One region of the Peribacillus sp. YIM B13472 genome, then DNA from elsewhere that is predicted to be linked to it. Evidence: riboswitches for the same ligand, from Rfam matches in the RefSeq annotation. Region 1 holds a riboswitch; each other region holds the start of a gene.
What was found. A riboswitch is a leader RNA that binds a small molecule or an ion and turns the genes downstream of it on or off. The one in region 1 is predicted to bind preQ1.
Positions count from the first base shown of each region.

Region 2: another riboswitch for preQ1. It lies ahead of queC (7-cyano-7-deazaguanine synthase QueC); the one in region 1 lies ahead of ACFX4I_RS14060 (QueT transporter family protein).
Region 3: another riboswitch for preQ1. It lies ahead of queF (preQ(1) synthase); the one in region 1 lies ahead of ACFX4I_RS14060 (QueT transporter family protein).

Region 1 covers NZ_JBHZPG010000016.1:46,723-56,992, reverse strand. The annotation lists gene ACFX4I_RS14070 (PAS domain S-box protein) at 1-985, opposite strand, end outside; gene ACFX4I_RS14065 (TVP38/TMEM64 family protein) at 1,101-1,757, opposite strand; gene ACFX4I_RS14060 (QueT transporter family protein) at 1,880-2,365, opposite strand; PreQ1 riboswitch class I at 2,372-2,416, opposite strand; gene ACFX4I_RS14055 (YbaK/EbsC family protein) at 2,587-3,108, shown strand; gene ACFX4I_RS14050 (hypothetical protein) at 3,242-3,922, opposite strand; gene ACFX4I_RS14045 (iron-containing alcohol dehydrogenase) at 3,935-5,083, opposite strand; gene ACFX4I_RS14040 (M28 family peptidase) at 5,355-6,758, shown strand; gene ACFX4I_RS14035 (YwqH-like family protein) at 6,994-7,419, shown strand; gene ACFX4I_RS14030 (YwqI/YxiC family protein) at 7,419-7,706, shown strand; gene ACFX4I_RS14025 (ribonuclease YeeF family protein) at 7,703-9,829, shown strand; gene ACFX4I_RS14020 (hypothetical protein) at 9,829-10,251, shown strand; gene ACFX4I_RS14015 (hypothetical protein) at 10,214-10,270, shown strand, end outside.
Region 2 covers NZ_JBHZPG010000052.1:2,974-13,243, reverse strand. The annotation lists gene ACFX4I_RS24840 (CapA family protein) at 1-1,066, opposite strand, end outside; gene pgsC (poly-gamma-glutamate biosynthesis protein PgsC) at 1,077-1,526, opposite strand; gene pgsB (poly-gamma-glutamate synthase PgsB) at 1,542-2,723, opposite strand; gene ACFX4I_RS24825 (hypothetical protein) at 3,503-3,718, opposite strand; gene ACFX4I_RS24820 (methyl-accepting chemotaxis protein) at 4,167-5,000, opposite strand; gene ACFX4I_RS24815 (HAMP domain-containing protein) at 5,018-5,827, opposite strand; PreQ1 riboswitch class I at 6,013-6,055, shown strand; gene queC (7-cyano-7-deazaguanine synthase QueC) at 6,111-6,776, shown strand; gene queD (6-carboxytetrahydropterin synthase QueD) at 6,776-7,246, shown strand; gene queE (7-carboxy-7-deazaguanine synthase QueE) at 7,239-7,967, shown strand; gene ACFX4I_RS24795 (DUF4260 domain-containing protein) at 8,022-8,369, opposite strand; gene ACFX4I_RS24790 (TetR/AcrR family transcriptional regulator) at 8,424-8,993, opposite strand; gene ACFX4I_RS24785 (hypothetical protein) at 9,366-9,650, shown strand; gene ACFX4I_RS24780 (HD domain-containing protein) at 9,697-10,270, shown strand, end outside.
Region 3 covers NZ_JBHZPG010000009.1:166,377-176,646, forward strand. The annotation lists gene ACFX4I_RS10055 (ABC transporter ATP-binding protein) at 1-886, opposite strand, end outside; gene ACFX4I_RS10060 (nitroreductase family protein) at 1,335-1,895, shown strand; gene ACFX4I_RS10065 (aspartate kinase) at 2,557-3,903, opposite strand; gene queF (preQ(1) synthase) at 4,107-4,607, opposite strand; PreQ1 riboswitch class I at 4,712-4,757, opposite strand; gene ACFX4I_RS10075 (EamA family transporter) at 4,888-5,745, shown strand; gene ACFX4I_RS10080 (BA3454 family stress response protein) at 5,996-6,130, shown strand; gene ACFX4I_RS10085 (YfmQ family protein) at 6,394-6,843, opposite strand; gene qoxD (cytochrome aa3 quinol oxidase subunit IV) at 7,162-7,446, opposite strand; gene qoxC (cytochrome aa3 quinol oxidase subunit III) at 7,448-8,044, opposite strand; gene qoxB (cytochrome aa3 quinol oxidase subunit I) at 8,044-9,990, opposite strand; gene qoxA (cytochrome aa3 quinol oxidase subunit II) at 10,064-10,270, opposite strand, start outside.

The sequences.
Region 1 (10,270 bases):
TTCTTCTTAAGCGTGCTTCGGTTTCCCGAATTTGAGTGACTTCTTTAGCATAAGTAATGATTCCGACTAAATCCTCTCCAACCATCATCGGGACAAACGAACAAGAAAGTAAGATGGACTTTCCGTACTTCGTCAGGAATTCTATATCTTTCCCTTTTTTTATCCCCTTTTGGTTTTCCATGACATATTGGCAAGATGTACGGATCAATTCCGCGTCTTCTGCTGAGAAGTTCAAATTTATGAATGAGGCTCCATGTATTTCTTCCTGTTGAAAGCCTGTTACCGTTTCAAACCTTGGATTTACGGTCGTGATCATTCCGTTTAAATCAAGCATCAGCATCGGATAAGGGTTGTGTTCAAACAATGATTTATAGCGTTGTTCACTATCGAATAATTGATTCTCCGCGACTACTCTTTCAGAAATATCCCTGCCGATGACGACTAAGCCTTTTCGAGAACCATCCTCATTGAACAGGGGAACTTTGATGGTATCAAAGGTCTTGTGATTGCCATCGGGAAGAGGGACGATTTCCTCACACCTTGTGATTTCCCCTTTTACCCACGTTTCTTCATCGGAAACTTCACAGTAGATCAACGACTCTTTATAAAATTCGGAGTATTCTGCGAGTTCGCTGTCTCTTTTTCCCTTATAGTCTACATGCTCCAATTGAAATAATTGCAGGCCGAAGGTATTGGATTCAAGCCATCGGCCATCACCATCTTTGAAGTTAACGAAATCCACCATTGAATTGATGAGTGTACGCCGACGTTGTTCCGCTTCTTTTAATTGCTTGAATTCTTCCCTTTTAGCTAAATAAAGATATAAAACCAAACCTATTGATAAAAGGAAAACAAATCCTTCCGCTCTTTGAAGTTGAATGAAGACCTCTTTGTTTTGGATATTTGTAGTTAAAAAATAGTCGAACACGACTAGTGTAAGAATCCCGGATAGGATATATATTGCTAAGATGGAGCGTTTGGACATGGAGATTCTCCCTGATTTTAAGACATTTCTAAGGTAAAATTACATACACATTTTAACAAACTATCGGAAAAAAATATATGCAGAATTCTAAATAAAAAAACAGGGGCCAATGTGTTCACCTGTTTTTTCTGACGAAGGTTAGTTTCTTTTTCTTTTTTGCACGCTTATAGATAATGAAAAATAGTAAGAAGAGGAGTGCGAGTGCTGCTAGCGTATATTGGTTCATTTCAACAGATAGCAGTCCATATGGAATGAGCGAAAGGAAGAAAAAGTATATAAGGTTGCCAAGTGCCGTCGCTAATAAAAAATCCTTGAAAGTGACGGTGCTGACTCCAGCTACCAAGTTAATTAAGCTTGTTGGGATCAGAGGGAAAATCCTGCCTGTAAAAACGTACATGAAGCCATGCTCCACAACAGATTCTTGCCACTTTTCGCCAATCCTCTTTAAGAGAAGCTCCTGAAACCAGTTTCTTGCTGCATAAAAAATGAAACCTGAGGCAACAACACTTGTAAACCAACTCCATAGATATCCATATATGAATCCGAATATCGTGACATTGATAGTCAGGAGCAAAATTAAGGGAATGATTGTAAAAGAGTTTTGTACAAACATCAAAACGAATGTCACAATAAATGTAAGCAAAAGGTTTTCCTTCAAGATGCCAATAACAGAATCCAAATCACTTTTCCAAACCAAAGTGAATAACTCTGCATTAGAAAAAATAAATATTGCAATTACCAATAGACCGATTATGGTCAGGACTTTTTTCAAAGGGCCACCACCATTCTTACTAGTAGTTTATCATTTTCGAGTTCATTGGTGAAAAAAAAGAGCTGCCGCATCATGCAGACAGCTCTTTTCCATTATAGTGGGTTCGCGACGCGAAGTTTCCATTAAAGCCACTTTTCAAACTGAATTCTTTTGTTCATTCCATAAATGATTGGCGCTCCAATCAAGAGGACAACGAATTCACCGACAGCAGTGGTCATCCAGCTTAACCAGAATGGGAAGCCCAGGGCAAGGTTCAGTTCGATTGCAATTAAAAACATTGTGAACGTGAAAAAGATAATCGTTGCGATCATCCGTCCTTTAATGCCTTTTATGAACCGAGAAACAAAAATGACAAGCAATAAGGCGAGCAGAGATTGCCCCACCCCGAAAATCAAGTCATATGGCACCATCGGCGAAAAGAGCAGATTCGATATGAAGACTCCGCCGACGATACCGTAGATATACTTTTTATTGAATACAATCAGATGATTCAATATTTCCGGTACACGAAATTGGAACATCTGAAATGATATTGGTTGGAACACCAATGAGACCGCCACATACAAGGCAGCCAATAACCCGCTTATCACGAGTGTACGAACATTCATTTTACTCTCTCCCTAGTTTTTTATCGTGGGATGGTTACGAACCACGTTTAGGCGTTTGCCCGATGTTTAATAGTATCCCATGTAAGCTTGTTTCGTCAATTTGTAAAGAATGGTTTTAATTTATGAGTTTTCAAGCAGGGGAAGTAGCTCAATTGGATTTTGATTTATTGCAATGAAGGATGATATTATTTCAATATATACTTCAAAGGAGTGAATATAGTATGTCGATCGAGAGTGTCAAAAGCCATTTTAAACAATGGGATCGGGAAGGCGATGTAATGGAGTTCGAAACATCGAGTGCTACGGTGATTGAAGCAGCGGAAACCATCGGTGTTATCCCAGCGCGGATTGCTAAGACTCTTTCCTTTAAGGGGGAAGGTGAAAAAGCCATTTTGGTTGTTGCTGCAGGGGACGCGAAAGTGGATAATAAGAAATTTCGTCAGACGTTCGGTTTCAAGGCACGAATGCTTTCACCTGAAGAAGTGCTTGCACAGACTGGCCATGCCATCGGAGGAGTTTGCCCGTTTGGTCTGGCAAATGCTCTAGCTGTTTTTCTTGATGTATCGATGAAACGCTTTGAGTCATTGTTCCCGGCATGCGGCAGTGCGAACTCTGCAATAGAACTTAAACTCGCTGAGTTGTTTGAATATTCAGGCGCGAAGAATTGGGTGGATGTTTGCAAAGGTTGGGAAGAGAAGGGGAATGAGGAAACGGCGGTAGGCAATGCAGTTGATGGCCTTTGATGGTTTCAAAAATTCACATGAATGGAATTGAGTCCGCTATGGTGGACTTTATTTTAGTGGCGGCCGCATACATTTTCTATGATTTAAGCGGAAAATCGGGCAGAAAGTGTTCCTGAGCGGAGGTTGAAAGATGTTAAATGAAAGCAAAAGAAAAAGCAATAACAGCTATCTTAGTCTTAAAACTCTTTATGAAGAGAATATAACGGTTAAGAGCATTGCCCAGGAGCTTGAGTTTTGCCATAAAAACGATCTGGCGGTGGATATTCAGAAAGCATTGGAAAAAAAGAATTTTGATATATTGGCAGTGCAAGATCAGGGGGAAATCATCGGGTATATCGAAAGGGAAGAACTCGGTGAAGGAAGCATCTCTGAATAATAGAAGTGATTCGATCTCAAGGGATAATAGACGTTCCTTTTCCCGGAAGTCCGGTAACCGTTTAACTTCCACCTGAATCGGCTGCTTTTCTTTCAAGGCCGATGAGAATTCCTGAAAAGGGTGTAACAGGTTTTTGGGATCCATTTCAAGATCGCAGTGACCATTAGGGCAGATGTGAAGCAAGGCAGGTTCTTCCTCATACAATATGACAAAATGACTGTCATCGAAGGTAATGAGCTGCTTAAGTTTTTCAATAACATTTCGGAGAATCTCTTGGATGTCGATGTCCATATTCATATTTTTTGTGATGTCATTCATGATTTCAAGCTGCATATTCTTCTTCTTCAGCTGATCCACGGTTTTCTTAAGTTCCGTGTAATACGTTTTTTTTGAAGATTTAACGCCTGTCATTAAATCTATCAATTCATGTTTGTTCATGCTTTTCACCTCTTATAGGGCTGTAAGAAGCAGCTGATTAATCTGTTCTAATGACATATCACGGGGGTTTGTGATCATGCAGGCATCCTCAAGAGCGGTCATCCCTATGGGATCTATCATTTCTTTCGTAATGCCGACATCACTTAAACTCTTGGGAGCCCCTATATCCCGGGATAATTCCCTTACGAAGTGAATGGCAGCCATTCCTGCTTGCTGCTCCGTCAATGCCCGTGTATCGATGCCCATGATGTCTGCAATCTCGCTGAATCGTCTTGGTGAGGCAATTCGATTGAAATCCATGACATGGGGAAGGAGTATCGCATTGATTTCACCATGCGGAAGGAGGTACTTGCCGCCTATGGCATGTGAAATGGCATGGGCAGCTCCCAAAATGGCATTGGAAAAAGCCAGTCCAGCCTGCAGGCTCGCCATCGCCATCGCCTTTTTTGCTTCCTCATTATGCCTGGATGCAACAGAGGGGCGTAAGTGGCGGGAAACGATGGAAAGCGCGTTTTTAGCTTGTACATCGGTCAAAGGTGTCGCAGCGATTGAAACATAGGATTCAATGGCGTGGGTTAACACATCCATTCCGGTAGCTGCGGTCAAATCCGGTCCCAAGGTGGTTAAGGTGGCAGGATCGACTATTGCAATATCGGGGACGAGTGATTTTGAAATGATCGTCATTTTTTTCTCGCGGAATGAATCGACGATCACCGAAAACTGGGATACTTCCGAACCCGATCCTGCAGTGGTCATGATCATCACCATGGGAGGGAGGGGAGAGTGGACTTTATCAACACCTTCATAATCACTGATGATGCCGCCATTCGTTACTAAAAGGGCTACCCCTTTGGCAACATCCAAAGCACTGCCTCCGCCCAAACCGATGATGGCATCACATTCTTGTTCTTTAAATGTCAAACAGCCGGCTTCGATCTCCCTGTCCTTCGGATTGGTCGTCATTTCAATGAAGGTAGCAAAAGCAAGGCCTGCATCTTGGCAGCATTCAATGACTTTATCCAACCAGCCAGCATTGGCCACCCCGGAGTCGCTTACGATAAGCGCCTTTTTGGCACCCAGCCGCAAGCAGGCCTCGCCAGCTTGTTCAATCGAACCTTTACCGAAAATCACTTCCGGCATCACAAATTTAGTTATCGACATCTTTGCGCCTTCTCCCTGTAAAAATTCAATATCTTCTGTATTATTTTCCCGAAAAAGTGCGAAAATCCTGTTTGGATTACAGGTATTTTTATATAATATGACAAAATACCGAATGGAGAAGGACTTTTGATACAGGTCAAATCACCTGATGATTTCTTGTATTTGTAAATTCGGTACTTTAGACATACATGAATAGGGATAAACCTACCTAGTTAGTAATTTCTATATATTGTAAAATAATGGTAGAAACTATTAAACTGGGAGGCAATCTATGAAAAAACAATTTCTGTCGTTAACATTAATCACAGCATTGACACTCGGGACAGCCGGGACAACCACCCCTTTAGCAGCGCCGCATTCATCGCCGGTGCTATCTGAGCCATCCACGGACAAGCAAGTCATTAAAAGAATCGATGCCGATAAAATCTACAAGAATATTGAATACCTCTCACAAACACCTCGGGTGGCCGGTACGGATTCTGAGTATAAAGCCGTCCAATTCATCAAAAGGCAATTCCAATCTTATGGCTATAAAGCCGATATCGAAGAGTTCAATTTTTTATCTTATACAGACCCAAATCTGGTCGAGCTGTCCGTTGCTGGATTCGATGGGGAAATCCAAGCGAACCATTTAACCTATTCAGTTAATGGGGACCTATCCGGTGACGTTGTATATGCCGGTTTAGGAACGAAAGAAGAGCTTGAGGAAACCGATGTTGCAGGGAAGATTGCCCTTATACAAAGAGGGAACCTCACTTTTGCAGAGAAAGTATTGAATGCAGCGGAAAAAGGGGCAACGGGAGTCATCCTATTCAATAATGCAGATGGGGAAATAAACGGGACACTCGGAGAGGATAATGACAGGTTTATTCCATCCGTCACGATCACCAAAAAGGATGGAGAAGCCCTTTTGGAAAAATTGAATGATGGAGTCAAATTGACAGCATCATTAAAAATTGAAGGAGCCCATTCAGGAGAAAAAACCTCTTATAATGTAGTGGCAACGAAAAAAGCAACAAAGAACAATAAAGCAAAAAAGAGCGATATCATTTATATTACTGGACATCATGATTCCGTCGCAGGGGCACCCGGAGCGAATGATGATGCATCTGGAACATCCGTCACCCTTGAACTTGCCCGTGTTCTGAAGAATCTTCCTACAGATACGGAAATTCGCTTCGTCACCTTTGGGGCAGAGGAAAATGGATTGTTGGGTTCGCAGCATTATGTGAGCAATCTCCCTGATGATGATATCAAGCGGACCATTGCAAACTTCAATCTCGACATGGTGGGAAGCAGGGATGCCGGAGATTTGGTCATTTTGACTAATGATGGAGAAACGAACCTTGTAACCGAGCTGGCCCAGGCATCAAGTACAAGACTGAATGGTGAGCCGACTCCATATGGACAAGGCGGGAGAAGTGACCATGTATCCTTTGCTGAGGCTGGGATACCCGCTGCTTTATTCATCCACAGTCCATCAGAACCTTGGTATCATACTCCTGATGATACCATTGATAAAATCTCAAAAGAAAAGCTTCAAGATGTTGCTGAAATTGTCGGCACAGCTGTCTATGACCAAGCAAAAATCGAAGCTAAAAAACCTGATTTCAATCATAAAAAAGGGAAAAAGGTGAAAGTTCCTCATTTATTTGGCGAAAAGGAATTCAAATAATGCAGTAAATATTCAGAGGGTGCAGCCTGCACCCTTTCTTTATGTTTAAAAATGGAAATACAGGGGTAAAAAGTCTAATCGGGAATTGGAGCGTGCGGGCTGAATTTCCTAATTCTGTAGCATAAATAGCTTATTTATCCCTATTTAACTCTAAGACTATAATCCTTATAATAAAAATTATGAAAAATATGACAGTCTACATAATGAGAATAGTATGTTTGAGGTGATTTTTTAGGTGTATGCAAATTCATTGAGTGAAATTCACTCTGCCCTCTCTAGTAAAACTTCTGATGTCAATGAAAAAATCAATCGTTTGGAGCAGGCAAAAAGACAAATCAAAGAAGAACAGAATGCTTGTCTTGGGGAAATAGCTAAAATTAAAAATCCGGACTTGGCAAAAAGCTGGACGGGAAACCGTGCAGAAGACTTTCAAGATGCCCGCAGTGATGCATACAAGGCAATGTCAACGATCATTCATGATGATTATGATGACTATCAAGAGAAAATCGACGGTAAAATCATGATGCTTAATATAGAGAAAAAGGCTCTGAGTGCAGCAGGTACGATAGCACATGAAGCGGATGTTCTTTTAGGCAAAGGAGAAGCCGTCATAGATCAATTGGAAAGCAAAATATCATATTTAAAAGGGTGGTTGTTTTAATGACGACAATCAAACTGAATCATCCTGCCGTAACGAAGCAAGTCGATCAAGTGAAGACGGCACTTGGTACAGTCACGCTTGGAAATTTGCCGGCAGGCGAGCTTGGCAACAATAAATTGGAATTCACATCGAAATGGATCGATCGCGAAACGAACCTGGAGAAGGTCTTTGAGCAATATATCAAAATCGTCCAGAAAAATGTGGAAGATACCCGTGCCAACATCGACTTATTAAAAGAACAGGATGAAGCCATCGCCCATACGTCTTCACATGGGTATCAGCGATGAAGATATATGAAGCCGAGACATTGACGGCCGCAACCAAGTCGCGCGCCAAGCAATATGAAGAACTAAAGAAGGAAGTCACAGCCCTGAAAAAGGAATTTCAGGGCATCGTCGGCCTGGATAACGAGTTCCAGGGAGCCGGTGCTACAGCCATCAAAAGCTTCTATGAAGCGCAAATCGAGGTGGTGGACGCCTGGATGGAACTATTCACGACCCAGATCAGTTTTTTGGAAGGCATACCGGCCAGTCTGGAAGAGGCGGATCTCTCCGGAAATACGGTGGTCGAGGTCCCCTTTTTAGATGGCGAAGTCTCAAACGGCATCAACCAATCAAAGTCGCTTGTCGATGAGCAAGCGAACGATCTTCAAAGGATCCTGAACAGCATTGACGATATCCTGCCTCTTGATATGTTCGACCAAAAGGACTTTAATGAAAAAATCACGCTGGCCGGGCACAGGCTGGATGACACCGTGACAAAGGTCGAGAATGTCGACCGGCAATTGGTCGAGGAATATGATGTGTCCATCGGGCAGGAAAACGTGGCCGTTGGCCTCTTCCGTGCCTTGCTTGATGCCACCAAACAGGACGGCAACATTTCGCCGATGACATTCAACCAATCGGCATTCAAGAGCAGTGACGTCTATCAAGTGAAGGATGAAGTCGCCGGTCAGATGAAAGACTATCAAACCTTCAAAAAGGAACAAGCAGAAGCCCGGAAAATCGAACAGGAAATGGAAGAACTCGAAAACCGCCCATGGTACGAAAAGGCCTGGGATACGACAAAAACCTTTACAGGGGAATTCACGGGATATTATGATTCTATCAGGGCCTCGACCGGAGTCGATCCAGTAACGGGCCGCAAGCTGTCCGATGCCGAACGAATCGCCGCCGGCGCCATGGCCGCCGCTGGATTCATCCCCGTCGTCGGATGGGCCGGACGGGCCATCAAAGGCGGCAGCGCCCTATACAAAACGGCCAAAGGGCTCAACGCAGCGAATCATGCGCTCGATGCCTATAAAACGACAAAAGGCTTTAGCCTCCTCCAGAAAACCGAATACGGGATATACGGGCTCCTCGCAGCCAACGGCCTCGGCGAAGCAGCCGCAGGCAAAGACATGTTCGGCAACCAGCTAACCGAGGAACAGCGCCAGAACGGCCTGTTGATGGCACTCGGAATCGGCGGTGTGGCAGGTGCGGCGAAGTATGTGGATCATTTACAGGTTAAGAATGCACTCTATCAAACTACTGACTTATTAAAGGAAAATAAAGTAGTAAGAAAATATGCTAAGGAAATAGCGAAACATCCAAATCCTAAACCTGTTGAAGACGTATTAAAGTATGTAATTAAGAAACAAAATTCTATAGGAACTAAGGTAATGCTCGATGGAGAAGTTGTTGAAAAAGTTTTAAAGGAAGTTAAGCCGAATATCACGATAAGAGAACTGGAAAATTTAAAATGGAGTGTAATAGAGGAAGCTACTTTTAAAAATAAGACCATTCTTCAACCTTCACAGAGAGCAAGGTTATGGCAAGGTTCTCATCCTTACTTTGGTATAGATACATATGAGGATATTATTTTGAAAAAAGGCACAATCTTATTCGCTGGATATCCAAGACCAACTGGTTATTGTTTTACAAAAGAGGTTTTAGACAGTGTAGACGGAGATTCAAAAAAATTATTTCAAGGTGTTCAAGTTAATCCTAGAGAATTTGATGATGGAACGGGAGATTATAAATTTCAGGTCATTAAATTCGAATTAATGGATGATTTACCATCAGCTAGAGGTATGACAGATGCGAATCCTCAATTAGGATCAGGCGGTTTAGAGCAAATATTCACACCGGATTTTGAAGATTTACTTAGGGAAGGAAAAGTAAATCCTGTACTGGACGATGTAACTAAACAAAAATTAAGAGGAAGTGGAATAGAATTTAATCCAACATTGTTACAACAAAAAGATGAAAGTGGTAAGTACATATACGAAACTATCAGTAAGACTTTTGTAGAGATAGCAGAGGATCCAAATGTTATCAAATTGAAAAACTTTAAATTAACTAAAGCTGAAATGGATGAAATTAATGAAGCGATAGAAAATGCTGATTTATTTGAAATGGGGATTCGTTAATGAATAATTTGAATAATGGAACATTGACAATAGAAGGAATTGAAGTTAACCAAGATACAAAATTAGATTTTTTTGAGAAGTCATTAGCAACAAATCCTAATTTTGAGGTTAGGAAGAGGCAGCCTGATAAAGCAACAGTTGGTTCCTTAAGGCCCATACAGTTGGGAAGTAAAAGATTTTCTGTTAGAATTTCTTTTGAGAATAATATAATAAAGGGAATACGTTTAAAGGTTAGTGATTCATCCATTAACCAATGGGACTATGAAGAAAAATTATCTCAGCATGGAGAATGGCTTACAGAGCAAATTGGTTATCCTGAGGGAATATTGTCTGAAAATGTATTTGAATGGGGTAAGATAACCCAATGGTATGATCCACGGTCCAGTGATGCAGGAATCAGCATACTATATTTCCAAAGGTAAAATGACACGAAGTGAATAT
Region 2 (10,270 bases), on a different contig from region 1:
GGTAAACACGTGATTTGTCGATTGAAGAGGTAGCTGGCCTTGGTGTTGCTTCTTCAATTTGCAGTGGAACGACATCGACCGTAGCTTTTCCGTCTTCCGCTAAATGGTATTGAACCATTGCTGAATCCTTCGTGCGTGTCCAGCCTTGATCGAATATGAAGTTTCCTAAGCTATAGAAAATGACTCCATCTTTATACACATCAAACGATTGAAGCACATGGGGGTGATGGCCGATGATGATATCAGCTCCCGCATCGATTATTGCTTTAGCCAAGTCTTTTTGACGAGCGGTTGTAGATGTTGAATACTCTATTCCCCAGTGAACATTCACCACAACCAAGTCTGCGTTGCCTTGCTTGGCATCCTTTGCTTTTTCAATCATTTCAAATAATAAATCAGGGTTGGTGTTCAATATCCCGGCTTTATTACTTTTTGGCACGGCATCCTTACCGTAAACATCTGTAAAGCCAAGTGTTGCGACACGGACGCCATTAACATCCGCATAGTCGATGCTATTTTTAGCTTCGGCAGTGTTCGATCCAACACCGACATAGTGCATATCCGCACTTTTGAATTCATCAATCGTATCAAGAAGTCCTTGTTCTTCATAGTCCATCATATGGTTATTGGCCAAATTCATTACTGAGAAGCCAGCATCTTTAACTGCTTCCACACTGCTAGCATTGGAGTTTAACCTGATGGCCGTGTCTGCTTCCTTGTAGTTGGATGCCTCTTCTTTTAAAACGGGATGTTCATAATTCCCACTGACATAGTCTGAAGCGGCAAAATAGGGTTTCATATAACGGAAGAGGTAATCATACCCGTGCTTTTCCGTCACTTCTTCAACATTACGTCCCATCATCACATCACCGACCATTGTCATCGTCAATGGTTGATCAGTTTTTGAAGCAGGTGTTTTCACTTCTTCAGCCCGTCCCATCCAAGTGGTAATGACTAAAGCGATTAGTAATATAGGTAGTATGATTCCAGTGTATTTAAGATTCTGTTTCTTCGTACGTTTAATAAAGATAAGTGTTTTTTCTTTTGCATTTAAAGTCCGTTTCATTTTTTGCACCTCAGAATAGGTAGTACACGTTCATTAAACCGAAAGTTAAGCCGGATAATAAAAGCGTGCTGCCAAGTGTCAATGGCATTCCTTGTCTTTGAATGGTATTCGCTATCAATCCGGGTACGATTATACCGATTCCCCGAAACTCGAATATTTCAAATGGCATGACGGGGTAGACCATGTCCAATAGGAGTTTCAGGCAAATCCCGGTCACCATCATGGCTGCGAATTTTCTTCTTCCATATAAAATCACCCATCTTGAAAGGCCGTGAGTGACGATTAAATAAGTTACGACACTAATGACCAAGATGACCAGCATGATTTCCCATTGATCAAATACTAATGCCAAATAACCTGGCACAATAAGTCCTGCGGGTACGACACCCGTCTTTTCTGAAAATATAAGGCTAAGCGTTACTCCCAGTACTAGGGCTACATATAAATCCGATCCAAACATTAAGGTTCCTCCTACTTAACTTGCTTTTTGCTTTGTTTTAGATTTCATGAATGCTTCAATTAATGGTTCCGCTGCACCGTGAATATTCCCGACACCGTAGACGATGCGATTTTTCATCAAGGGGCGGAGGCGGGCCACGATTTCTTCAGTTGACCAGTTTTCTAAATCCCAATATTCTTTTGTATCCAATTGACCTTGCTCGAATACCTTCGTGATTGGTGATGTGGTTTCACCAATGGCAATGACGATTTCAGATTTTATGTACGGCAATACATCTCTTGCGAACTGCTCGGTACGGTCCACACGGTCAGCCCGGCAATTCATGATGACGATAGGAGGTTCTGAGCTGTATCCGAACGTTTTGACACGATCCCAGATGTTCAGCGTCGATGCCGCGTCGTTTGCTGCAAAGCCATTTACAAAGAAAGTTGGCTGGATTGGATCTCCAAACCGGGTAATCCGCATGGCCCCTGGATCGGGATGCGCATTCAACATTCCGCGAAAAGCTGTTTTTTCATCAATGCCCAAAGCTTCCGCAACGGCCAAGGCCAGTGATGCATTATCAGGAAATACCATATAGTCGAATTCGCGTAGAAAATCTTCCGAAATTCTCGAATTGTCTGCAACGATCACTTTGGTGTTGCGTTCTTTGGCAATTTTTTTGAAAAAGTCCAAATATTCACTTTCGATGGTTATTAAGTGACCATTATAGGGTATGGTAGCAGTGAATGCTTCTGCAACCTCATCCATTGTAGGCCCCATGACATCCATATGGTCTTCCAATACATTCACGATGACCCCGATGTTTGCTTGGATCATTTTATTTTGGAAGATTAATTGATAGTCAGGCTGTACGGCCATACATTCACAAACCAGTGCTTCCGTGCCCAAATCGGCAACTTCTTTGACTACACGCCGCTGTTCTCCTATGTTAGGTCCTTCCGGGCGGCGTACAATCGGTTTTTCCTTATCGGTAAACCAATAGATCATTCTTGCTGATGTTCCGGTTGTTTTACCTACTGTTTTGTACTTAGCTTCCTGGATCACACCTGTAATTAGACGCGTTACAGTCGATTTCCCTCGAATCCCATTCACATTCACACGTACCGGGATGGAGTCGAGACGCTTCTGATGGCGTTTTTGTTCAAAAATGCCATAACCAAGCAAAAAGATCGCACAAATAAATATTGGTGCCATTTTTTTAACCTCTCTTTTTTTCAAATATTTGAATTACTGAATACACACTACATGATTTTAAACTTAATAGGCAAGAGTCAATTATTCTATCGTAATATAGTTATTATCAGCTTTTTCAAATAAATGTATATTGGAGTGTAATAGTATCTAATGGAATAAATTGTTTTATGAGTACAAAGGTATGGCTGGGAATCGAGGGAATCCCAGGTTTATTTACACTAAATTATGGAAAGTTTAATAAAGCCCCATTTTGGACAGAATCAAAGTCGTTTCATGAGCATTTGAACCTGATTCTTATTGGCTGTATTTGAATAATAATTTGTTTTTAAAAGTGACGTTTATTACAGTTTAATAATTGTTTATACCCATTATTCGACATAAATGTAACAATATTTATGCATTTGTCATTCAATATAAGAGTTTGTATCTAATGACTCAATTAGTTGAACTCTTTTGAATTTGGACAAAGATGAGTAAAAGAACACATCTCTTTTTTTTAGTATTTTCCTCGGGAATACCCATGGGTCTATAATTGCTCTTTTACCTGAAACATGAAATAAACTAAAGTTAATCCATTTTTTTTAAAAATACCTAGTTTCTTCTATAGATATAGTGTTTATAGAAGAATGCAAAATAAAAAAAGCTCAGAAGCATATCTGAGCTTTCGGTTTATATATTGTTAATGAATGGAATGGTCACGAATCTCCGTATATCATGGAGATTTAACGTTTGTGGGTCTTGAGCTACAGCATTGGCAGCTTATTATGGAAGGAATCTGGTTAACTGGATTTCTTTCTGTCAGAAATCTCAAGGTTGGACTCCTTTTTACCGCCATCAATCACATAAAATCTAGGAGCTAATCTCCTTCTTTTTCTTTGATTGTCAGGATTCATCTTCATATAATTTTCGTATTCTTTGCGAAAGAATTCTTCGGTTTCCCGTTCCAGTGCTTTTCTTTCGTTAAAATCAGTTATGAATTTGAAAAAACGTTTCATATGAATTCCTCCTTATGGGGTTAAAAGGTCTTAGTTTAATAGTAACATAACATTAGTGAAATTTAACCTTTTTTTACAGATTTGGAGTGGAAATCGTGTTTTTGTGTGAATAAAGTTGTGAACGATTTGATTCGAGAGAAAGCATGCAATGGATCCTTACTGAGTATAAGTGCCCGTGCATGGTGTTGAAAGGAAATGTCGAGATTTTTAGTAGCGGTTATTGGAAGTGATGGTTATTTAAGTTAAAATATTCCTTAAATCAATTATACACTAAATATTCTGAAAATAAAGGAAAATATTCACTTCCAGCCGCTTTTGATAGATTTGCTTTTTAATGGTTTATTATTGTGTATAGTTATTTATTCCCCGAATATACGAAAATGAAACAACCCATATAATGGGAGGGAAAAGCAATTTCCCGCATGCATGTGACGGGAAATTGCTAGTGTCATAATTGGAACTTCTTAACCTGTTCAGTCAGCAGTTCTGCCGAAGATGCAAGTTCACTGGCATGATTCGTGATTTCATCCATTGAAGAGCTGGATTGCTGAGCAGAGGCGGAGACTTGTTCGATTCCAGCCGCGGACTCTTCAGAAACGGCTGCGATATCTTCGATAGCCTGATTGATCCTTTGGCTATTTGTGGAGATATAGTTCAATTCGTCTGTAATATGCTGTATTTTCATTTCCATATTCCCGACAGAGTGATTGATTGTTTCAAAGGATTGGCCTGTGAGCGTGATCTGTTTCGTGCCTTCATCCACTTGTGTATAACCCTCTTCCAGGGAGTGGACGACTGTTTTTGAATCCGTTTGAATGGCGGAGACAATATTGGTGATATCCCCAACGGAGTGTGCGACCTCTTCAGCGAGTTTCCGCACTTCATTGGCGACGACGGCAAAGCCCTTGCCATGTTCACCAGCACGAGCGGCTTCTATGGCTGCATTCAGCGCCAATAGATTGGTTTGATTGGATATATCCTTGATGACCTGCACAAGCTGCGAAATTTGCTGCGATTGAGAATCAAGCCCTTTCACTTGCTCTACGGCATTTTTTACAATCCCATCAATACATTGCATTTGTTGGACCGAACTGCGCATTAAAGTGGTGCCCTCCTTGGTCAAGGAAAGGATTTCGGTTGAACTTTCTAGGCGGGCCAACTCGATCCTGCCGGTGAAATCATCCATCATGCGAACCATTTCAGCTGCCCGGTTGGCTTGTGACTCCGAACCTTCCGAAAGTTCATACATCGTAGTCGCTATTTGTTTGCTGCCCTGCTGCACTTCATTTGCTGCTTGAGTCAGATCCTCACTTTGGTTGGAAACGGATTCGACACAACGAGCATTTTTTCAATCGTATCACGAAGGTTTTTCTGCATTTGGTTGGCAGATACCGTTAATTCGCCCATTTCATCATATGACTTTTGCTCCAGAGGCTCATGATTCAGCTCTCCGTCAGCCACCAATTTCATCCTGTCCCTGATTTTGAGAAGGGGGGTGGTAATGAGATTGGCAGTCACAAGCGCCAGCAGAAGGCCGATAAGGACTGCCGCAATGGATATGATGATACTTGTCGTCTTAACCGATTTCCCGCTTGCGATGACGGTTTCGCCTGAAGCGACAATCAATTCCTCGCGTTCCGAAGCAAGCTCCTTGAAACCCTCCATTACTTCATTGCTGTTTGGCGCCACTTCATTTTTGAGTATCTCTTTCGCGCGTTCTTCATTTCCCTTTTCATATTGTGGAAATACCCGGTCTACAATCATCGTCCTCCAATCCACGCTTTTCTCGATCAATTCCTTCACAATATCAGAATCGCTTAAAGCGAGGAGGTCCTCCTGGATGACCTTGCTGTCTTCGGTATATTGTAAGAACCTTTCTTTATAAATCTCGTCACCATATAGAATATAGGCTCGGGCGAATGCAGTTCTTTGTGCTAGATTATATAGCAACTTTTCATCTTGGATAAGAAGCGGAAGTTCCTTTTCGATGATATCCTGGGAATATACCAGTGACTTGTTGCTGCTGTAAATGTTGAATGCTCCTAAGATGACACATAAAGATATGATGAGTGAAAATGCCGCCAATACCTTTCCTTTAATGCTTTTCAAATTAATGGACCCCTTTATCGATATTTTATTCACACTATTTTATCGGACGGATAATGGGTTATTTAAGCAGATGAGAATATAACCAAGTTTTCCGTTAGGTGTGATTTTCCATAATCCAAACATCTTGATTTCTTCTCGTTTTCAAGTTACTATTGACTTGGAAAAATATAATATTCCGCGTTATGGCGGAAGAGGTTCTAGCTACCCTCTCAAAAAAACTAAGGAGAAACAGTGCTCTATTCTTAGGGTGCTGTTTTTTTCCGTAAAAAGGAGTTTTATAGAAATGAAGAAGAAAGAAAAGGCAGTGGTAGTGTTTAGCGGAGGTCAGGACAGTACGACGTGCCTGTTCTGGGCATTGGAGAGATTTGAGGAAGTGGAAGCGGTGACGTTCGATTATAATCAGCGGCATAGCTTGGAAATCGAATGCGCTCAAAACATTGCCAAGGAATTGGGCGTGAACCATCATATCCTTGACATGTCGCTGCTGAACCAGCTGGCACCGAATGCACTGACAAGAAGTGATATTGCAGTGGCGGACGGAGAAGAAGGGGAATTGCCGTCGACGTTCGTACCAGGGAGGAATTTGCTGTTCCTTTCGTTTGCCGGAGTGCTGGCGAGTCAGATTGGCGCTAAACATATTGTCACCGGTGTCTGTGAAACGGATTTCAGCGGATATCCTGACTGCCGCGATGTATTCATTAAATCGTTGAATGTGACCTTGAACTTGTCGATGGACCAGTCATTCGTAATTGATACGCCGCTAATGTGGCTTAATAAAGAGGAAACATGGGAGCTTGCGGATCAGCTTGGCGCATTCGACTTTGTCCGCGAAAAGACCCTGACTTGCTATAACGGAATCATCTCCGACGGCTGTGGAGATTGTCCGGCATGTAATCTGCGGAAAAAAGGACTGGATGACTATGTAAGCAGACGGAAGGTGCTTTCATGATGTACGGTTTTACTATAGTGGATAAACTCCAAAAAATAGATGAAGATATTCAGCGCAGCCAATTGAAGTATACAAACAAGAGGGTTCTCGTGAGTAAGGAATTCACCTTTGACGCGGCGCACCATCTGCATGACTATGAAGGAAAATGCAAGAACCTGCACGGCCACACATATAAGGTCATTTTCGGATTGAGCGGGTATACGGATTCACGCGGTTTGATGATAGATTTCGGTGACATCAAGGATATATGGAAAAATGAAATTGAAATCCACCTGGATCATCGTTATTTGAATGAAACCCTGCCGCTCATGAATACAACAGCTGAAAATATGGTTGTCTGGATTTATGAAAAAATGGCCGAAGCCCTTTCATTAAAAGAATATGAGGGTGCTAGAGTCGAATTTGTTCGACTATACGAAACGCCGACAAGCTATGCCGAAGCCAGACGGGAGTGGATGGAAAGTGAGTAAACTCCCGGTTATGGAAATCTTCGGACCGACCATCCAAGGTGAGGGAATGGTCATTGGTCAAAAAACCATGTTCGTTCGGACGGCCGGCTGCGATTATTCATGTGCCTGGTGTGATTCCGCATTTACTTGGGATGGCACCGGTAAGGAAGATACCGTCCAAATGACTGCTGAAGAAATATGGGATGAGCTGAAGCGAATTGGGGGTTCCGGTTTTTCCTTCGTGACGATATCAGGCGGAAACCCGGCTCTGCTGAAGAACTTAAACGGCTTGATAGCGATCTTACATGAAAATAAAATGAAGATAGGTGTCGAAACACAAGGGAGCCGATGGCAGGATTGGTTTCTCGATATTGATGAACTGACGATTTCACCTAAGCCGCCGAGCTCTAGAATGAACACGGACTTTACGGTGCTCGACCAAATCATCTCGAACCTTGCCAATCGAAATCCTGAAAACCATGTTTCATTGAAAATTGTCGTCTTTAACGAGGAAGATTATCAATATGCCAAACATGTACATGGGCGTTACCCGGATATTCCTTTTTATTTGCAGGTCGGCAATGACGATAGCAGGACGGCTGATGATCGTCAATTGATCAGCGGTCTTTTGAAGAAGTACGAAGAGTTAATAGATAAAGTGATAGCAGATGATGAATTGAATGATGTGAAAGTGCTGCCCCAGCTGCATACCTATATATGGGGAAACAAGCGGGGTGTATAAAGAAACGTGACAAAAGGCAGTGTGATGGCGTATTCACACTGCCTTTTAAGTTTATTACAGCCTTTGAATGTGTGTAGCTTTGAAGGAAGATGTGTATTTAAGGCCATACCCAAATAAGCGATCCATTCCAATATGCGCAGTCCAAATTAAACCAATCATCAACAATGCATCCGACTTTAGAAAAATGGCAAGCAATAACATGAAGATGGACAGGGTATAAGTGTGAAATAGGTTATAAACCTTTGCTCCAATTCGATCATTGACCAGATAGGCCAGCATGGAAACATCAGGAGACAAAATCAATAACAGGAAAATCCACCAGCTGAATTCATAGAATGAATAGATGTAAATCACCGCTAAAAGAACCATGGGTCCTTCAATATGTAGGAATTTCTTTACCATTTTAACCCTCCCAAAAAAGTTTGTTTGACCAATGGTCAATAATGTTCGAAAAAATTATATGATGTTTCTGATGATATTTTTTACATGAAAATAAGCTAAGCCTTTTACATCTTCATAAGATAGTTCAGAATTAATATAAAAAGTGATGAATCCGTGAAGAGAAAGAAAAATCGACCATATGGATGCAGGATTCAATTTGTTGTCCGTTAGGTCCGTCAGGGACTGGATTAGCTTTTCGTATGTTTTATTAGAATCGAATTGAAGTAACTGCTGAATTTCTTTTTCCTTCGATAAAAACATGATGGAATAATGATTCTGTTGGGTTAAACCGAACTCCAAGAAGCACAATAAAATCTTTTCCATTTTTACAGAAGGGTCATTTTCCGACATGATGATATCATCGATTAAAGTATTTAAAACGGAAAAATCCGTTTTCACCAAACTATAAAATATTTCTGCTTTATTTTTAAAATGATAATAAATGGCTCCATGGCTGCAATCCAATGATTTAGCCAATTGCCTCATTGAGACATTCGAATACCCTAACGTTGCAAAAAGGTTTCTGGCTTCATTCAAGACCATGTCCCTGGACAATTCTTTACCTGCCGATTTCCTTGGCGACATCTTGTCACCCTCCTTATTTATTGACCACTGGTTAATAAGGAGGATATCTCATTGATTTGCAAATGTCAATTATTAGATTATATTATAAAGTACTGTTTTTTTAGGGAGACTTTTCCATTTAATGAACTGGAATTTCACCTATGTTGCAAAGGAGAGGATGCAGAATATTGCCTATGGAATATTCCCGGCAACCAGGTGTTTTCTAACCCATAGCAACTCAATGATATTTGAATTTACAGCTATTTTTAAAGGTGAAATCAGAGTAACAGAAAAAAGGAACCAACTATATATGCACTTGATGTATTTTAGTACCATTAATACCCTAATATGGTATCATGAGGGTATTGATAGAGCGTTGGAGGGGATGAATAAATGAAAAAGAAATTCGGTATTTTGGGATCAATTATCATAGTCTTGACCGGCCTTTTTTTATTCACTAAACCGTATAAAGATAAAACAAAACCTGTAGAAGAAATTTTTAAAGTGAATCAACCAGATCAGGTAATAATAAATGAAATGATAACGATAGAAGGAATTGATGAGGTCGATCCAGGTGATATCGATTTGAATGATGAAGAAGAAATAATAAAATTGGCAAAAAAGCAATATGAACAAAATGAAAAGGGGGAAATAATTTTTACAGAAAAAAATCAGTGAGATCACCTACCTGTAATGAGTAAACGAATGGGGGAGGCGGCAGTTATTGATAGTTTTGGATAGTATCTATGGGAAACACATTGTAGAGGGGGTTCTGGAAGAGCTGATTCTAAGCAAACCCGTCCAAAGGTTGAAGGGGATACATCAAGGCGGGGCAAGTTATTTAGTTAATGAGAAGTGGGATGTTACACGATTTGACCATTCACTTGGTGTGATGCTTTTAATTAAAGCGCTTGGAGGTTCATTGGAGGAACAAATCGCGGGCTTGCTGCATGACGTATCCCACACTGCATTCTCACATGTTATTGATTTCGTTCTGGATTGTAAGGATGAAGATTATCATGAAAAGATATATGATCATGTCATTATGGAATCCGAAATCCCATTTATACTGAAGAAGTATGGATATGATTGTGAAGTCATTGTTCAATCAAAATGGGAATTGCTTGAACAGCCAGCACCTGAGTTATGCGCCGATCGGGTAGATTATACTCTCCGGGATATGTATCAATATGGACATATCACACTGGAATCCGTTCAAGACTTTTTAGACCATGTCATCATAATAAATGGAAGGATGTATCTGGATAATATTGAATCGGCGGAATGGTTTGTGAAAA
Region 3 (10,270 bases), on a different contig from region 1:
TGACCATGATCAGCCATGAAAAAACGGAAAGGGATGCCGCAATCCTCGTGGCATAGTTGACAATCGCCACAACCTCCCCTACCTGTATATCTCCCGTTGTTATAAATTCACTTCCAAGCCAGAGAATGATCAGAATCGCCACATTCATGACAAGCATCAACACAGGCATCGTCGTTTCAATTAAACGAAGGGAAGTCACAGTCTTTCTTTTCAACTCTTCATTCGCGTCGTCAAATCGACCGATTTCATGCTCCTTACGAAGAAATGCTTTGATCAAGCGCATGCCTATCAGGTTTTCCCTCATGACGCCATTGACATTATCGAGTTTATTCTGTACGAGCTTAAACAGCTTGGCCGCTCGTTTCATCACCCATCTAAGGAAAAAGACAAGAACCGGTATTGAAATGATCAAAACAAGGGATAGTTTCAAATCGACCGTAATAGCCATTATCGCCCCGCCGATTACGATCAGTGGCGCCCTTGCCATGATACGCAGTCCCATAAAAACCGTATTTTGAAGTTGGGTCACATCATTCGTCATCCTTGTTATCAACGAGGAAGTAGGGATATTATTCAAATTCGCAAAAGAAAACGCCTGTATTTTACCAAAAAGGCTTTTCCTTACATCATGTCCAAAGCTTTGACTTACATGTGATGCCGTAAAGGAATTAACGATCCCGCCAAGGAATGAAAAAACGGAAAGTCCAACCATGACACTTCCCCATTTAATCACCACCGATAAATCTTTCTGCAAAATGCCATCATCAATTATTTTTGCTATAAATAGAGGTTGTAACAGCTCTACCCCGAGCTCGACAATCATTAAGGATAAAGCAAGAATGATCAAAAGCCAGTATGGCTTAAGAAATGAGGACAAATTTTTCATCTATGACACCCTTCGATTCTTCATATGTAGATAGCATCTTTTCATCCTCTCATTATACATTTTTATACAGATTTTTTAAAAGATTTTAACTATTATACAGGATTGGTAAATATATTGATTTTTTTAATAAATAGCCTTGACAAATTACAAGAAATAAGAGAAAATTCTAATTGATAATGATTTTCAATTTCATTATCGATCTCTGAAATTTGATAAGCAATTACGATATTCTCTTATCGTACCCTTTTGATATTGTACATAGCTACAATGTCGCCCCGGCTTCTCTGTGCCTAGTAAAATTATATGCTCATTAGCGAATGCAAGTCACTAGAATATTGCCCCCTCTTTATTCAAGTAATTTATTCACGTTGAAAGCATATTAGGCAGCCGGGGATTATTTTTTTTCAACTATTAAACTTACATATATGATTAAAGGAGCAGGATGATCATGAAACTAGAAGATATCATTAAAGAACGGCGCAGCATCAAACGATTTAAGGACATTCCTGTTCCTATTGATACCATCCAACCATTATTGGAAACTGCGACATGGGCACCTAACCATAAAATGACCCAACCATGGCGCTTCGTCGTGGTGCATGGTGATAGCCGTTTAAAACTAGCGGAAGCAACCAGTGCATTCATGGCAGGCAAAGAGAAGGACCCTGAAAAGAAAAAAGCGGCCGGACAGCGAGGATATAATAAACTTATAGGTGTACCGATGTTTGTTGCGGTGATCATGGAAGAGAATCCGAATCCCATGACACGTGAAGAAGATTATGCAGCCACATGTGCCTTGATCCAGAATTTCAGCCTACTTGCCTGGGAACAAGGAATCGGGATGATATGGGAAACATACGGCATGATACACAGCATGGAGTTTCGTGAAGCTTTAGGCGTGAAACCCGGCGAGAAGATCGTCGGCAGCCTTCACGTCGGCTATCCCGATATGATCCCCACTCCACGTCCAAGGAAAGAGATCGATCAAATACTGACCATTATGGACTAATATAAAAGAAAAACCTCCAATCCTCAATTGGAGGCTCAGACTGTAGACAAACTCGATGAAAATCGAGTTTGTCTACAGTTTTTTTATGGCTTTTACAATTTGAACGTTGATTGTAACGCAGGGCACTCGCTTTCCACGGGCGGTCCTGGAGCCTCCTCGGCCTACGCCTGCTGTTGTCTCTTTTCCCGCAGGAGTCTCGCACCTTACACTCCGATCAATTTTGTTTTAACATATAGATAGAACTTATTCCTACATTCTTTTTTTGTATTATATAGAAGTATTAAACTTGAAGTGATAAGGATGCTTTCTAAACATGATGCTATTCAGCAAGATCAACGAAGTGATTACTTTAAATCAATTGGTGCCAGTGAATCATTTGGCTCGTAAACTTGATGCTGCCAGAGGTTGGACGCCCCTTTTTATCCGTTTCAAGAGCGTCAACTCCGTTCTCCTCCAATTGCTTTAGCCACTTGACAAATGGGTATTAAATTAAAACAGACGCGCTGAACCCTACAGCGCGTCTGTTAGCTTGGAATGATTATCCCCACACGGTCATTGCCACTATCATAAAGAACCAGATGAAAAATCCAGCGTATGTATAGTGACTAAAAGATTAATCAAAAAACCCCCTTTCTAAAAGGAGGTCCCTAAACTTTCATACTCAAAAGAACTCGTGATATAATGCCTGAATTGCCGTCTCTTCATTGTGTCCTTTCACACCGAACATCATGCTTACCTCCGAAGAGCCTTGGTTGATCATCTCAATATTCACCTTTGCTTCGGCCAAGGCTTTTGACGCTCTTGCCGTTGTACCGACATTATGGCGCATTCCTTCCCCTACAACCATGATCAAGGCAAGATCATGCTCCACATTCACTTCATCAGCATGAAGCTCTTTCTTGATTCGTGAAATGATTTTCTTCTCGGCTTCACCCTTCATCTGGTCCTGCCTTAGAATTAGCGTCACATCATCGATGCCTGATGGAATATGCTCATATGAAACTCCATAATCTTCGAGGATGTGCAGCAGTTTCCGGCCAAAACCAACTTCCCTGTTCATCAAATATTTGCTAATGTAAATGCTGCAAAACCCTTTATCACTTGCAATACCAATGACCGGCCCGTTCGTATTATCCCGTGTACTCACAATGCGGGTCCCTTGTGCCGCCGGATTGTTCGTATTCTGGATATGGACAGGTATTCCCGCACGGAATGCTGGAATCAGCGCCTCATCATGAAATACCGAGAAACCTGCATAAGAAAGCTCACGCATTTCACGATAAGTTAATTCCCGGATTCCCTTGGGATTGGAAACCACATTTGGATTCACCGCATAAACGGCATCCACGTCCGTAAAGTTCTCATACAAATCAGCTTTGACCCCATTCGCAAGAATCGAACCCGTAATATCGGAACCGCTTCTTGAGAAAGTTAAAACATCACCATCTAACGTATAACCGAAGAACCCTGGGAATACTACGATTCCAGGCTCATCACGCAGAGCATATAACCGATCATAAGACTCTGGCAGCACCTTGGTAAATCCACCTTCATCCGTTACGATCAAGCCAGCCTTCTTCGGATTTATATACTGCGCCTCTACTCCAAGGCTTTGGAAATAACCTGCGACCAGCTTCGCATTATTATCCTCGCCACTGGCCTTCAAGGTATCCAAATAGCGTTTCGGGTTAGTTTGGTCTGCATGCAACAGTGCCATTAAATTTTCGTGGATCCCAGTGACGACACTCTCGGATATATCCAGTTCTTCAGCAATACTCGCATAGCGGGATACGACATCTTCTATCAAATGCTCTCCGTTATCCCCGCGCAGCTGCTGTTCCGCAGCTTCAATCAATAAATCCGTCACCTTTATATCATCGGAATTGCGTTTCCCTGGAGCCGAAACGACTACAATCTTCCTCTCTGGATCAGAAACAACAATTTCGAATACCTTTCTCAACTGTTCACCTGATGCAAGTGAACTTCCACCAAACTTCGCAACTTTCATCTCGACATCCCCTATTTTCGTAAATATTCTGTCAAAATTAACTCTCCCTATTATTACGCTTTTTCTCGAAACAATCAAGCGGGAATTCCGTTACTGAAGGACATTTGTATTTTTTAAGAGTACAAAACAATAAGACCACTGATCGAGAATGGCTAAAAAACTAAAAAAGACAACGGGCATTTGCCCATTGTCTCTCCTATTCTTTAGCGATTATCCACGGTTTCCGGGTATAAGTCATGGTTCATCAAGCGGTAATCCGCCATTTCCTCATACTTCGTACCTGGTTTCCCATAATTCGTGTAAGGGTCGATGGAAATTCCGCCCCTAGGTGTAAACTTGCCCCAGACTTCAATATATTTAGGGTCCATCAATTCGATTAAATCATTCATGATGATGTTCATGCAGTCTTCATGGAAATCACCGTGATTGCGGAAGCTGAATAAATAAAGTTTCAAAGACTTGCTTTCCACCATTTTCACACTTGGAATATAGCTGATGTAAATGGTCGCAAAGTCAGGCTGGCCCGTTATCGGACATAAGCTAGTGAATTCCGGGCAATTGAATTTGACGAAATAATCCCGGTTCGGATGCTTGTTATCGAATGACTCAAGGATTTCAGGCGCATAGTCGAATGTATATTTTGTTCCTTGATTTCCAAGCAGTGTGATATCTTTTTTTAATTCTTCTTCTTTTCTTCCAGACATTAAAAGTCCTCCTAATCCCACGTTTCAGGGAGATTCATAAAATGGGCCTCTATATAACAAAAACCATATCTCCTCAAAGATATGGTTGATTCGCGAAAAATATCAAAGCCATAGTTTTTTTAAGAGGGTGATGCTATGAACCTCTCCCGTTTATCGGGAAATATTTTAAAATTGTCATAGTAAATATAGAAAAAAATATCTAATCTGTCAATCATACTTTTTAAACTTGGTTTGATTCCTGCATGCATTCAGCTTAAAATGTAGAAGAAGTTTATCCTACATGAAGGAAGAGATTACGTCAATGTGGATTTTTGCAGCCCTCATCACAAGTTTATGTTTCGGAATCAATAACAGCATTTTTAAATGGAGTAGCGGAAAAGGTTACTCAAAAGTACATATCCAATTTTTCTTTTATTTTTCAGCTTTTATTTTGGCCATATTTTATGGAGTATTTGTGGATGGTTTACAGTTGAACTGGCTGTCCATCATGCTTGGTGGAGCCATTGGGGTACTGAACGCTAATGGTAATATCCAGATGGCAAGCGCCTTTGAAAAAGGGCCGGCAAGCTTGACATCCCCATTAATCGCAGCGAATGCAATATTCCCCATTCTCTGTGCAGCTTTAATTTTTCACGAACATATTTCTACTTTGCAGTGGACTGGAATCGTCTGCATGTTTCTCGCTACATTAGTCATTCAGTATACACCTAATGCTAAAGGTAACCATCAATATGTCCCTTGGATGATGCACACATTATTATCCATTTTATCTTTTGGTGTGCTCGGCATTCTTATGACGACATCAACACGTCTTCATTTAAATTCCCTTGATATCCTGGTATCAATGTATGGAGGCGGAACTCTTTATCTTCTTTCGGCTCTGGCCTTTAAAAAGGAAAAACTCAAGCTACAGGAAGTCAAAATCGGTTCCTTAGTAGGCCTTTTAAGCACTATAGGCTATGGATGTTATTTCTTTGCGTTGAACACCGGCATCGCAAGCATCATTTTCCCTGTCGTCAGCCTGAACTGTTTAGTTGTCGTATTCGCTGGATGTTATTTATTCAAGGAAAAACTAAAAAACTATCAAATTGCCGGCGTACTTGCAGCATTAATCGGCATTATCTTGACTAAAATATGAATTTGGGTCATTTACAAAAACGGCCTGGCTGTCATGAGTACAAGCCAGGTCGTTTTTTTATTTTACCGGGGAATAGAGTGGTCAAAAAAAAAAAGTGTTGACACTTCCTATAAAATATCAGATAATTTTGAATATTAACTCCTTATGTTTTACTGCTTTTGAAATGTTTGAAAAATCCTCTGCCACGGGTATTAAAGAAATAGGTACAACCACCTCATTTAATTCTGAATTAGGAAAGGAAAGATGCATAATGGTAAAAGTTACAGTAACAGTTGATTTTCAAGGAAAATCTTATCAAACTAACGTCCTTACTAAACCGGATACAGATCATGAAGTAATTTTACAACAAGCGCTTCATCAAGTTGAAAAACAATGGAAAGCATAAAAAGGCAGGCATCGCAATAGATACCTGCTTTTTTATTACCATTTAAATAATTTCATATGCACGATTAAAGAACCTCTTACAGTAATTCCCTCACTTTTAATTACTTTTTCCATAATAAACTAAAATTGAGACTTCAGTGTGTACGTTAACCTCTTAATTTGAATACCAAGTTATTTAGAATTGTACCTAAATTGAAATGGATTACATTATAAAAGACTTATAAAAAAAACGGTCTTTTTAAGGACCGTCTTTTTAATGTTCTTTTAAACTAAATTTCTTATTAATGGCACGGAACGTTCTTGGAGGCTATCGGAAAGCAGGCTATAAGAAATGACTTTCTTCTTGTACTGTTTAACTACATCCACGTGGTCATTGTAAATGTACACAAATAACCTAACATCCTTTTTGCTTCTTTTAGTATCTATGACCAATGGAGTCCCACTGTTCTCTGGATGTAAAAACAATTGCTCGTTCCCAGGGAATATATGATTTTTTTTCAAAAATCTAGCGTTATTGAAATAATTAATGATTTGAATTTTTTCTTCACCTTCCAAACGTTTTCCGTCAAAGGTTACGATCGCATTCTCGTCACTAATTTCTGAGTGTATTTTAAATTTGCCGATAATCCAATTAACTGCATCGGTTGGAAGACAGGAAACCAGTATTTTTAACAAACTTAAGATAATTGTCAAAATCAAGACCGGCAATGTCAATTTCATCATCTCCGCTACGTTTATAAATACTTATATTGCTTATTATACCAAAAGGTCTGACAGTTTTTCCTAGAAAATGTGTACGTTCTATTAACGTTTCACTTTTGTAAAACATTGCACTTGAACGCACGGCCGCGCTTCGAAAGGGGAAAATTTTCCGTTTTATAAATATAATGTTCCGAAATGGTAATACTAAACAAAATGGGTTCATCCACATCTTCAAAGTATGAAGTGGATAGAGCGGTATATGAATTTCTACTTATTAATTAAATACAAAAAACTGGGCATCATCAAGACGCCCAGTTTTTCCGGAATCGATTATTGATATCCCCAAATCATTGTTAGCATTGTACCGAAAATTGTAACCAATGCAACGAACAATCCGTAATAAACGTTTGTGTAAATCGATGCTTTATCTTCAGACTCACCTGCGTGCATGAACATAACAAATTGCAGTGCAGCTTGCATGAAAGCTGTAACAAGTAGGATGATCACAGCCATTTTAAGTGAGAGATCAAACACAATAACTGATAGTGCGACCAAAGTCAGAACTAGCGAAAAAGCAAATCCCATAACTTGGCCCCGTGGGAATAATTCTTTCATATTACATCATTCCTTTCAGGTAGACGAAACTGAAGATGAAAATCCAGACAACGTCCAAGAAATGCCAGTAAAGTGAAAAGATGAAAGCCTTGTTTGTTGTCTGTGGAGTCATACCGCGCTTTTTAATCTGCATGGTGATGAAGGTTCCCCAGAATAAACCAAGTGTAACGTGAGCTCCATGCGTACCTAGTAATGTGAACAAACTAGATAAGAAAGCACTTGTTTGAATCGTTGCTCCTTCATGTACATACTCCACGAATTCATAAATTTCGACTCCTAAGAATCCTAAACCAAGAATAAGGGTGATAATGAAGAAACCAATCGTTGCTTTCTGCCTGCCAAGTCTCATTGCATTGATTCCAAGACCTATGGTAAAACTACTAGTTAAAAGAAAGATTGTTTGAAACATTAGTGTTGGGACTTTAAAAAGATGTTCCCCTGTTGGACCATTTCCAGTACCACCAACTAAGACAAAATAAGTGGCGAACAGTGTAGCGAAAAGAGCTATTTCTGCTCCCAGGAAAATCCAGAATCCAAAAATCTTTAAGCGATTTTCTTCCGTGCTATATTCTAGTGGCAGCGAGTTATCTATTTTCATTACTTAGCACCTCGCAATTTATTTTCAGTTTCTTCGATCTCTTCAACAGAGATATAACGTCCGTGATCTTTTTCGAATGAACGGTGAATCATACAAGCAAAGATACCGATCGTTGCAATGATTGCAATGATCCACATGCTGAATACCAATGCAAAGCCCCAAACGAAGAAGATACAGCTCATGATAAACGGCACGCCACTGTTATTTGGCATATGAATCTTTTCTACTTTACCGCCAAATAATTTAAAGCCTTTTTTCTTTGAATCCCAGAATGCTTCTGTAGAATCAACTGTTGGCACAATTGCAAAGTTATATTCAGGGATTGGTGTATGTGTAGCCCACTCTAGAGAACGTGCATCCCATGGATCGTTTGAGATATTTCTTGATGCATAACGAGTACTCCAATAGATATTGTACACAATAAGTGCAAAACCTATTGCTAAACCAATCGCTCCAACGAAAGAGAGCATATTCAATGGACCATATCCTGTTGATTCAGAGTACGTATACATACGACGTGCCTGCCCATCTAAACCAGTGATGAACATCGGGAAGAATGTTACATTAAAGCCGACTATAATGAACCAGAACGACCATTTTCCAATTTTTTCGCTCAACATGAAACCGAACATTTTTGGCCACCAGTACGTAAAACCGGCAAGTACGGCAAATACAGTACCAGGGATTAAAACGTAATGGAAGTGAGCTACTAAGAACATTGTATTATGGTATTGGTAGTCAGCACTTGCCATGGCAAGCATTACCCCTGTTACCCCACCGAGCGTGAAAATCGGAATGAAAGCTAAAGAGTATAGCATTGGAACGGTAAACACGATTTTACCTTTCCAAAGTGTGAACAACCAGTTGAATATCTTAACACCAGTCGGGACGGCAATTGCCATCGTGGTAATCGAGAAGATACCATTAACCATTGCACCGTGGCCCATTGTATAGAAATGGTGAGCCCATACAATGAAAGATAGTGTAGAAATAGCTACCATGGAGATAACCATCGAATTATACCCGTATAGGTTACGACGTGCAAATGTCGAAATGATTTCACTGTAAATACCGAAAGCTGGAAGAATAACTATATAAACTTCAGGATGTCCCCAAACCCAGAACAAGTTTGCCCAAAGCATATCGCTACCGCCATTGGCCATCGTAAAGAATTGAGTTCCGAATAGACGATCCATTGTCATCAACGCAAGTGCCACTGTCAATACAGGGAAAGCGAAAACGATAATGAAGTTTGTAATCAAGATAGACCATGTGAACATTGGCATTTTCATTAAGTTCAGGCCAGGTGCTCTCATTTTCAAGATGGTTACGATAAAGTTGATACCAGTCATTAATGTACCAATACCAGCGATTTGAAGTGAAATCGCGTAATAGTTCGAACCGACTGATTCACTGAAATCGTTACTTGCCAGCGGGAAGTAAGATGTCCAACCTGCATCAGGAGAACCACCGACTACGAAAGAGATGTTAAATAGCATTGCCCCCATGAAGAATAACCAGAAGCTTACTGCGTTCAGACGTGGGAATGCTACGTCACGCGCTCCAATTTGTAATGGTGTAACAATGTTCATTAACCCAATGATGAATGGCATAGCCATGAACAGGATCATGACGACCCCGTGTGTTGTAAATACCTCATTATAATGCTGTCCATCCAAAAGACCGTTATCTGGAATAGCCGTTTGAGCACGCATCATAAGAGCATCGACGCCACCGCGGAAAAGCATAAGCAGTGCTGCCAAGATGTACATGATACCAATACGTTTATGGTCAACCGTTGTTAACCACTCACGCCATAAGTAACCCCATTTTTTAAAATAGGTAATTCCGGCAACAACCGCAATCATGGTTAAACCAATGGCAATCATGGATGCATAAATCGCAGGACTTGGATGAGGTACGGCAAATCGATCAAAGTAATCCATACTTTTGTGACTCCTTTCAGGAAAATATTCCTTATCTTGTAAACCTAGTTGTTTTATCGAACGAAATTAATTCTTAGTGATCATGATTCATGTTGCTGTGTTCTGAATGTTCCTCGTGTGAATCCTTGGAATCATTTTCTTCAGTATCAGAAGATCCGTGGTCATGACCAGCATTTTCCCCTTCAGGAGCTGGTGAAAACTCTAAGTGAGTTCCAGTGTAAGTTGATTGTCCCACATGACCAGGTTTTAATAATTCATTGAATTTTTCCTCAGTAATCGG